Regions from separate parts of the Ensifer sp. 4252 genome, predicted to be linked through region 2. Evidence: riboswitches for the same ligand, from Rfam matches in the RefSeq annotation. Region 2 holds a riboswitch; the other holds the start of a gene.
What was found. Region 2 has a riboswitch for glycine ahead of ABIE33_RS18545 (D-amino acid dehydrogenase). Riboswitches for the same ligand answer to the same signal wherever they lie in the genome.

Region 1 (3,390 bases), on a different contig from region 2:
GCGAAAACGAAGGCCGGCAGGAAAATCCCGCCGGCCAGGAGGATGAGAACGGCGCCGCCGCCTGAGGCGAAGCCGTGCGTCAAATCAGGTTCTTCAGTGATGCTTTTGACCGCCGGCCGCGGCGCCACCGCTCGCCGTTCCCACGGCAAGCACGGCATCGACCTTGCCGGCCTTCTCGAAGACGAGCGTCACAGGCACCGTTTCACCCTCGGCAAACGGCTTCGAAACCTGCATGAACATCAGATGCAGGCCGCCGGCCTTGAGCTCCACGGTCTCTCCGGCGGGGATGGCAACGCCGTCGTCGAGCTTGCGCATCTTCATCACGTCGTTTTCCATCGCCATTTCGTGGATTTCGACGCGACCGGCGGCTGGGCTCTCAACGGCTACGAGACGATCATCAGCGCTGCCGCCATTCTTGATCGTCAGGAATCCGCCGCCGACCTTGGCGCCCGGCAACATCGCCTTGGCCGCGCCGCCGGAGATTTCGAGGTCGCCCAACTTGACCGGCTGGGGTGCTGCAATATGGCCGGCATGCTCGTCGCCGCCGGCAGCGAGCGTCACCGTCACCGTGGGTGCAGGGCTTTTAAGGTCATGGGCGCTCTGCCCGTCAGCGGCTACCTCGTTCCAGACCACCTTGCCGTCCGTGCCGCACAGCTGGACCGTCGGGAAGGCAAGCACGGTTTCCTTGTCGAAGCCCGAGATCTTACCCTTGACGACAAAGGTGTCATAGAACTCGTCAGGCAGATTGCCGCCCTTCCAGCGGATTTCGACCGGGCCGGACGAGACCTTGTCACCGTGATTGTCATAGGTCTTCTGGTAATCGCCCTTGATAATCTCCACCCCCCAGCCGGGCTTTGGCTGGGGCTTGGCGAAGACGAAGCCTTCGGGCAGCTTCATCTGCACTTCGGTCGTTGCCTTGCCGTCGCAGCCATGCGGAACCTGCAGCACCGCCTTGAAGCTCTTTTCCGATTGCGCGCTGTCGTTTTCGAACGTCGCATGAGCGTGGGCGATGCCTGCTGTTGCAAGTGCAATGCCGAGGGAAAGGCTAAGCGGAAGAGCAGTCTGTCTGGTCTTGTTCATGTCGTACACTCCTGACCACATGCCGGTGGGAGCCCGGTGCTGTCGTGGTCGATGCCGCCATCGCGGCGCATTGAAATTGAATGCGTGTGAAAGCGTTACGACTGGTGGGGAGGTCCGCGCGGCGGCGGCAGAAGGCGCAGGTGCCGGACGATGATTTCGTCTTGCACTGGATGTAGATCGGCGAGCCAGTTGCCGGTCTCGGCGCGTTCGCTGTGTTGCGGTGGCGTCGGCAGGAGGGCAGCGCCCGCAAGCCGGCATGCTTCGCAGACCGGCGCCATCGATTGCGACTTGCCGCTATCGTGGTCGATGCCATCCATGCCGAAGCAGATATCGGCGATGGTTCCGTCGGGGAGCTGGTAGGCTGCGATCTCTCCGGGCGTCAGGCTTTTCGCCATTGCCGGCTTGTGGGCGAAGGACAGGAAAACAAGCGCGAAGGCGGCGACGATCCGCACAGCGATCCGCAAATGTCCTTCGCACTTAGTCATTGTCGTCCCCGGTATCGATCCTGAGTTATCCTCAAGCGGAGGAGAATGCAAAGGCAGAATTGACGCACCCGTTTCCCGCGACGGAAAATCGCTGCGACAAAAATGTGTTTGACCGCGACACCTCCCCCTTGCCAAGTTCACGGGTTCGCCGTTATTTGGAGGCGATCTTGTTGGGAGAAACCGGTTCACTCCGGTGCCGAAGGAGCAACCGCCCCGGAAACTCTCAGGCCAAAGGACCAGCAAGGTGCCGGTAGGACTCTGGAGAGAAGCGTTTTTGCGCTCGCCGAAGGGATAACAATCTCAGGCAAAGGGACAGAGGGGGCTCGAATTTGACGGCGTCTGACGCCGGAAGTGTGAGCCGGCGCGCGTGCGCGCCAGACCTGGAGGCCGGAGTTGGAAGAGATTTCCCATTTGAAACATACGCCGCTGCGTGCGCTGCACCTGTCGCTGGGTGCCCGCATGGTGCCCTTTGCTGGCTACGAGATGCCGGTCCAGTACCCCGACGGCGTGATGAAGGAGCACCTGCACACGCGCACCGCGGCAGGCCTCTTCGACGTCTCGCACATGGGCCAGGTCATCGTTCGGCCGAAGTCCGGCAAGATCGAGGACGCAGCGCTGGCGCTGGAAAAGCTGGTGCCCGTCGACGTGCTCGGCCTTGGTGAAGGCCGGCAGCGCTATGCGATCTTCACCAATGCCGAAGGCGGCATTCTCGACGACCTGATGATCGCCAACCGCGGCGACCACCTCTTCCTGGTCGTCAACGCTGCTTGCAAGGATGCCGATTTCGAGCACCTGAAGAAGGGCCTCGCCGACACCTGCGAAGTCACGATGCTGGACGATCGCGCGTTGATCGCACTGCAGGGTCCCCACGCAGAAGCCGTGCTTGGCGAATTGTGGGCCGATGTCTCGGCCATGCGGTTCATGGATGTTGCCGAAGCCGACCTGCACGATGTTGCCTGCATCATCTCTCGCTCCGGCTACACCGGCGAAGACGGTTTTGAGATTTCCATTCCCTCGGTATCGGCCGCCGATGTCACGCAGCGGCTGCTTGAACACCCCGATGTCAAGCCGATCGGCCTTGGTGCGCGCGATTCGCTGCGCCTCGAAGCGGGCCTTTGTCTCTACGGCAACGACATCGACACCACGACCACGCCGGTCGAGGGCGCGATCGAATGGGCGATGCAGAAGAGCCGGCGTGCAGGCGGTGCTCGTGAGGGCGGCTTTCCGGGTGCGGACCGCATTCTTGACCAGTTCGCAGAGGGCGCCAAGCGCCGTCGCGTCGGCCTGAAGCCCGAGGGCCGTGCGCCCGTGCGCGGTGGTGCCAATCTTTTTGCCGACACCGAGGGCAAGACGCTTGTCGGCAAGGTGACGTCAGGCGGCTTCGGACCCACCGTCGATGGCCCGATTGCCATGGGCTATGTCGACGCCACCCATACCGACAACGGCACGACGGTTTACGCGGAGGTGCGCGGCAAATATCTGCCGGTCGTCGTCGCCGCCCTGCCCTTTGTCAAACAAACCTACAAACGCTGATCAGGAGAGAGCGCAAATGTTGAAGTTCACCGACGAACACGAGTGGCTGAAGGTCGAAGCTGGCGTAGCAACGGTCGGGATCACCGAACACGCGGCCGGCCAGCTCGGCGACCTCGTCTTTGTGGAACTGCCGGAAACCGGCTCCACCTTTGCCAAGGGCGAAACGGCGGCAACGGTTGAATCCGTCAAGGCGGCATCCGACGTCTATTGTCCACTTGATGGCGAAATCGTCGAAGTCAACCAGTCGATCGTCGACGACCCGTCGCTGGTCAACAGCGACCCGCAGGGCGCT
Region 2 (3,390 bases):
TTTGAGGCGGTGGGTCTCCGGCTAGCACCAAACACACTTTCAAACCGAGCCTCGCCCCTGCCGCGGCGGTTAATCGCGCGTGATTGCTCTGGGCAGCTCCGACCGTTACGACAGTCTTGGCCCCGCGCGCGACTAAATCAGCGAGTGTATACTCTAGTTTGCGGATTTTGTTGCCGCCGCCAGCAAGGCCCGTCAAATCGTCTCTTTTGAACCACAGGTCGTCTTCGTCCAGGCCCAAGGCCAAAGAAAGCCTAGGTAACGGCTCGAGCGGAGTGGGCCAATCTTCGAGTTTGATCTTTGCAGGCTTCGACATTTTTCCTCACTTAGACAGTTTGCACGATTGAAACAAAAGCTCCAGATGGCTCCGCCCACCCCGGTCGCCCCTTGCTCGCGACACGACCCTTCAACTAAAAGGGCGTTGAATCTGCGCCTATGGAGGGAAGCCTCTCTGGCTCCCCTCCACGATGTGTGGCAGAGTTTTCGTTTGCCGCCTAAGCGGCAAACGACGTTTTTATCTGCTCCCCAATGATTTCGGCCGTAGCGCACGATAGGGTCCAACCCAAATGTCCGTGCCCGGTGTTGTAAAACACATAGGAACGCCGGCCTTGGCCGACATGAGGGAGCATGTTGGGCATCATCGGCCGCAAGCCGCTCCAGGGAACGACCCGACTCGTATCTATTGCGGGAAAGTGCCGGCGCGTCCAACGAACGAGGGGCTCTATCCGATCGGCGCGGATGTCGAGATTCAGGCCATTGATTTCCGCTGTTCCCGCGACACGGAAGCGATCTGGACCAAGTCGGCTGGTTACAATCTTCGCATTGTCATCAAGAAGGCTGACCCAGGGCGCATTTTCTCGGCTTTTCGGGCCATCCAGGTGCACCGTGATCGAGTAACCCTTTACCGGATAAACGCTCACCCTATCGCCCAGCATTGACGCGAATTGCCGGCTGGCGACACCGGCGCAAATGACAACCCCGTCAACAGCTATCTCCTGCAGACCTGCTCCTCCTTGGCTTCCAACTGAGGACGACCACCGAACGGTGGTACCGCTTCCATGCGGCCGAAAACCCACGACATTCGCATCAAACTGGAAAGTCGCACCCTTCCCCAGGCAAACCTTCGCGAGCCCGCGGCTGAACTTATGTATGTCTCCAGAAAAGTCTGACGGAGTGAAGAAGCCACCATAAAAGTCGCCCGTAAGTGCGGGTTCAATGTCGCTAATTTCGGAAGGCGTCACCGACCTACGATCGAGCCCGGCCGCGGTGAGGAGACCGTTGACCTCCTGTGCGTGGCGAAAGCTTTTTTCGTCACGATAGAAGTGGAGAATACCGCGCTTCTCCAGATCGAATTCAATGCCCTCTTTCTCCGCGATATCGCGCATATGGCGCCGGGCCTCGATCGCCAATTTTGCAGTATCTATAGTATTCGCTTTATAGTTTGGTACAGCCGCTATGAACTTAGCGATCCAGCTGTACTTTGCCCAGGATGGTTTGGGGTTGAGCAGAAGCGGAGCATCCTTTGATAGCATCCATTTCATACCCTTGAACAAGGTGGACCAGTGATTCCAAACCTCTGCGTTGCTGGCCGAAAGCTGGCCGCCGTTAGCAAATGAGGTTTCCATCGCAGGGTAGCTTTGACGGTCGAATACTGTGACCTTGTACCCCCTTTTCAACAGGGAATACGCCGTTGTTATGCCAGTAATACCGGCGCCAATTATGGCTACGTGAGGCATGCTATGTCTCCTTGGACAGTTTCGTGAGGCCATCCGGCCTGTTACGTCCCCATCTGTCCTCGGTACCTGAGAGCTTCCCGTATTAACGGTATCCCCTTCGGTGGGCATTGCTGCCACTCTCCAGATTTTCCAGCCACACGGTCCTTTTGCCTGAGAGTTTCTTGGGGAATTGCTCCGTCGGCGCCGTCCCCGGTCTCTCCCGAGTGGCTTATAGGAAATTCATTGTTCTCCTCTGCGGACGCGGCATCGGCGTCTACACTTCTCCCAATGGCATTTGCTAACACAGGGGATGGTAAAGTAAAGCTGCTTTCTCAAGCTCCCGGCTACCAAATTCGAGGCGCGGCTCAATGCGTGGGTGGGAAGGACGCCCTCGGCCTTGTACTGGCGGAACTATGGCGAAACCGGAGCATCAGGCGGAAAGCGCTTGCCCAGGCTCGCCACGATTTTGAAATCGTCTATCCCAAACCCACGAGTGATATGGCCTCACTGGAGTGCTTGTTGAGAAACACAGGAGGCGTCCTAGCGGATGTGTTTATAGACTGTGGTTCGCGACAGTTTGAGTATGCGCGCGGTTTTTGAGATGTTCTCGCCGGTCATGCGAAAAGTTGAGCGGATCTCGCGGCATTTGTTGCTATCAAGGGGGTGGGATTGGCAGCTGACACAGGTATCCTCGTCCCGAGTTGCGCCTGAGGCGATGTTATCGAATGAATGCTCATCAACATAGTCCATGTGGCGGCGAACGAGCGCACGCTGCAATGTCGCCTTCAGTTCACGGATATTGCCCGGCCAGGAATGCATGGAGAGACGCATAATAGCCGCGTCGGTGATTGGCGTGTCGGGTGCCAACTCATGCATTAAGTGCCTGACGATACCAGCGAAGTCCGCGCGCGCCTTCAGCGCCGGCAGGCGAACTGTATAGGCGTTGAGGCGATACAGTAGATCGGCTCGAAACAGCTTGGCTGTCACCATTTCTTGCAGGTCACGGTTTGTTGCCGACACGATCTGAACATCGACTTTGCCGGTCTTCTGTCCGCCAATCGATCGCACCTCCATACTGTCGAGAAAGCGCAGGAGCGAGGTCTGGGCAGCGAGCGGGATGTCCGCGACCTCGTCGAAAAACAGCGTTCCTTTGTCGGCGGCGCGCGCCAGGCCAGGCGAGCCATCGTTGCGTGCATTGGTGAATGCCCCGCGCTCATGGCCGAAGATTTCGGCAATGAAAAGGCTCTCTGGCAACGCACCGCAATTGACCGCAACAAACTCGCCTTTCCGGTTGCTCAAAGTGTGCACATGCCGCGCCATGAGTTCTTTTCCGGTCCCTGTTTCACCGGTAATGTGAACCGGCATTCTCAGAGTTGTCGCATCGGCAATTTCCGACATGGATCGCTTGATCACCGGGTCGTCGCATACGAATTCGGGAGCGCCCACAGGGCGCACAAGAGAAGGCAGTCTGGCAGCGGGCTTCGCGTCGATCACCGCCTTGCGCAGACCAATCTGGCGGCAGACCATGAAGACGCCGCTTCCAGCTTTGTCCCGGATGCGGATCACGCCTCCATTGAGGAGCCCATCCATCGCCGCACCAAAGCCTGCTTCAAACAGATCGTCGAAGTGATTGCCAATGATTGCCGGAAGGCCAGCCAATAGTGCCGTCCCGGGCCGA

Region 1: it holds a riboswitch for glycine, as region 2 does, so the genes downstream of both, gcvT (glycine cleavage system aminomethyltransferase GcvT) here and ABIE33_RS18545 (D-amino acid dehydrogenase) in region 2, are expected to answer to the same signal.

Annotation. Positions count from the first base shown of each region.
Region 1 is NZ_JBNDIU010000010.1:221,139-224,528, reverse strand. It holds gene ABIE33_RS19965 (hypothetical protein) at 1-65, shown strand, start outside; gene ABIE33_RS19960 (copper chaperone PCu(A)C) at 94-1,080, opposite strand; gene ABIE33_RS19955 (hypothetical protein) at 1,176-1,565, opposite strand; glycine riboswitch at 1,727-1,814, shown strand; gene gcvT (glycine cleavage system aminomethyltransferase GcvT) at 1,959-3,098, shown strand; gene gcvH (glycine cleavage system protein GcvH) at 3,115-3,390, shown strand, end outside.
Region 2 is NZ_JBNDIU010000009.1:150,333-153,722, reverse strand. It holds gene ABIE33_RS18550 (D-cysteine desulfhydrase family protein) at 1-313, opposite strand, end outside; gene ABIE33_RS18545 (D-amino acid dehydrogenase) at 492-1,733, opposite strand; glycine riboswitch at 1,862-1,945, opposite strand; gene ABIE33_RS18540 (sigma-54-dependent Fis family transcriptional regulator) at 2,253-3,390, opposite strand, start outside.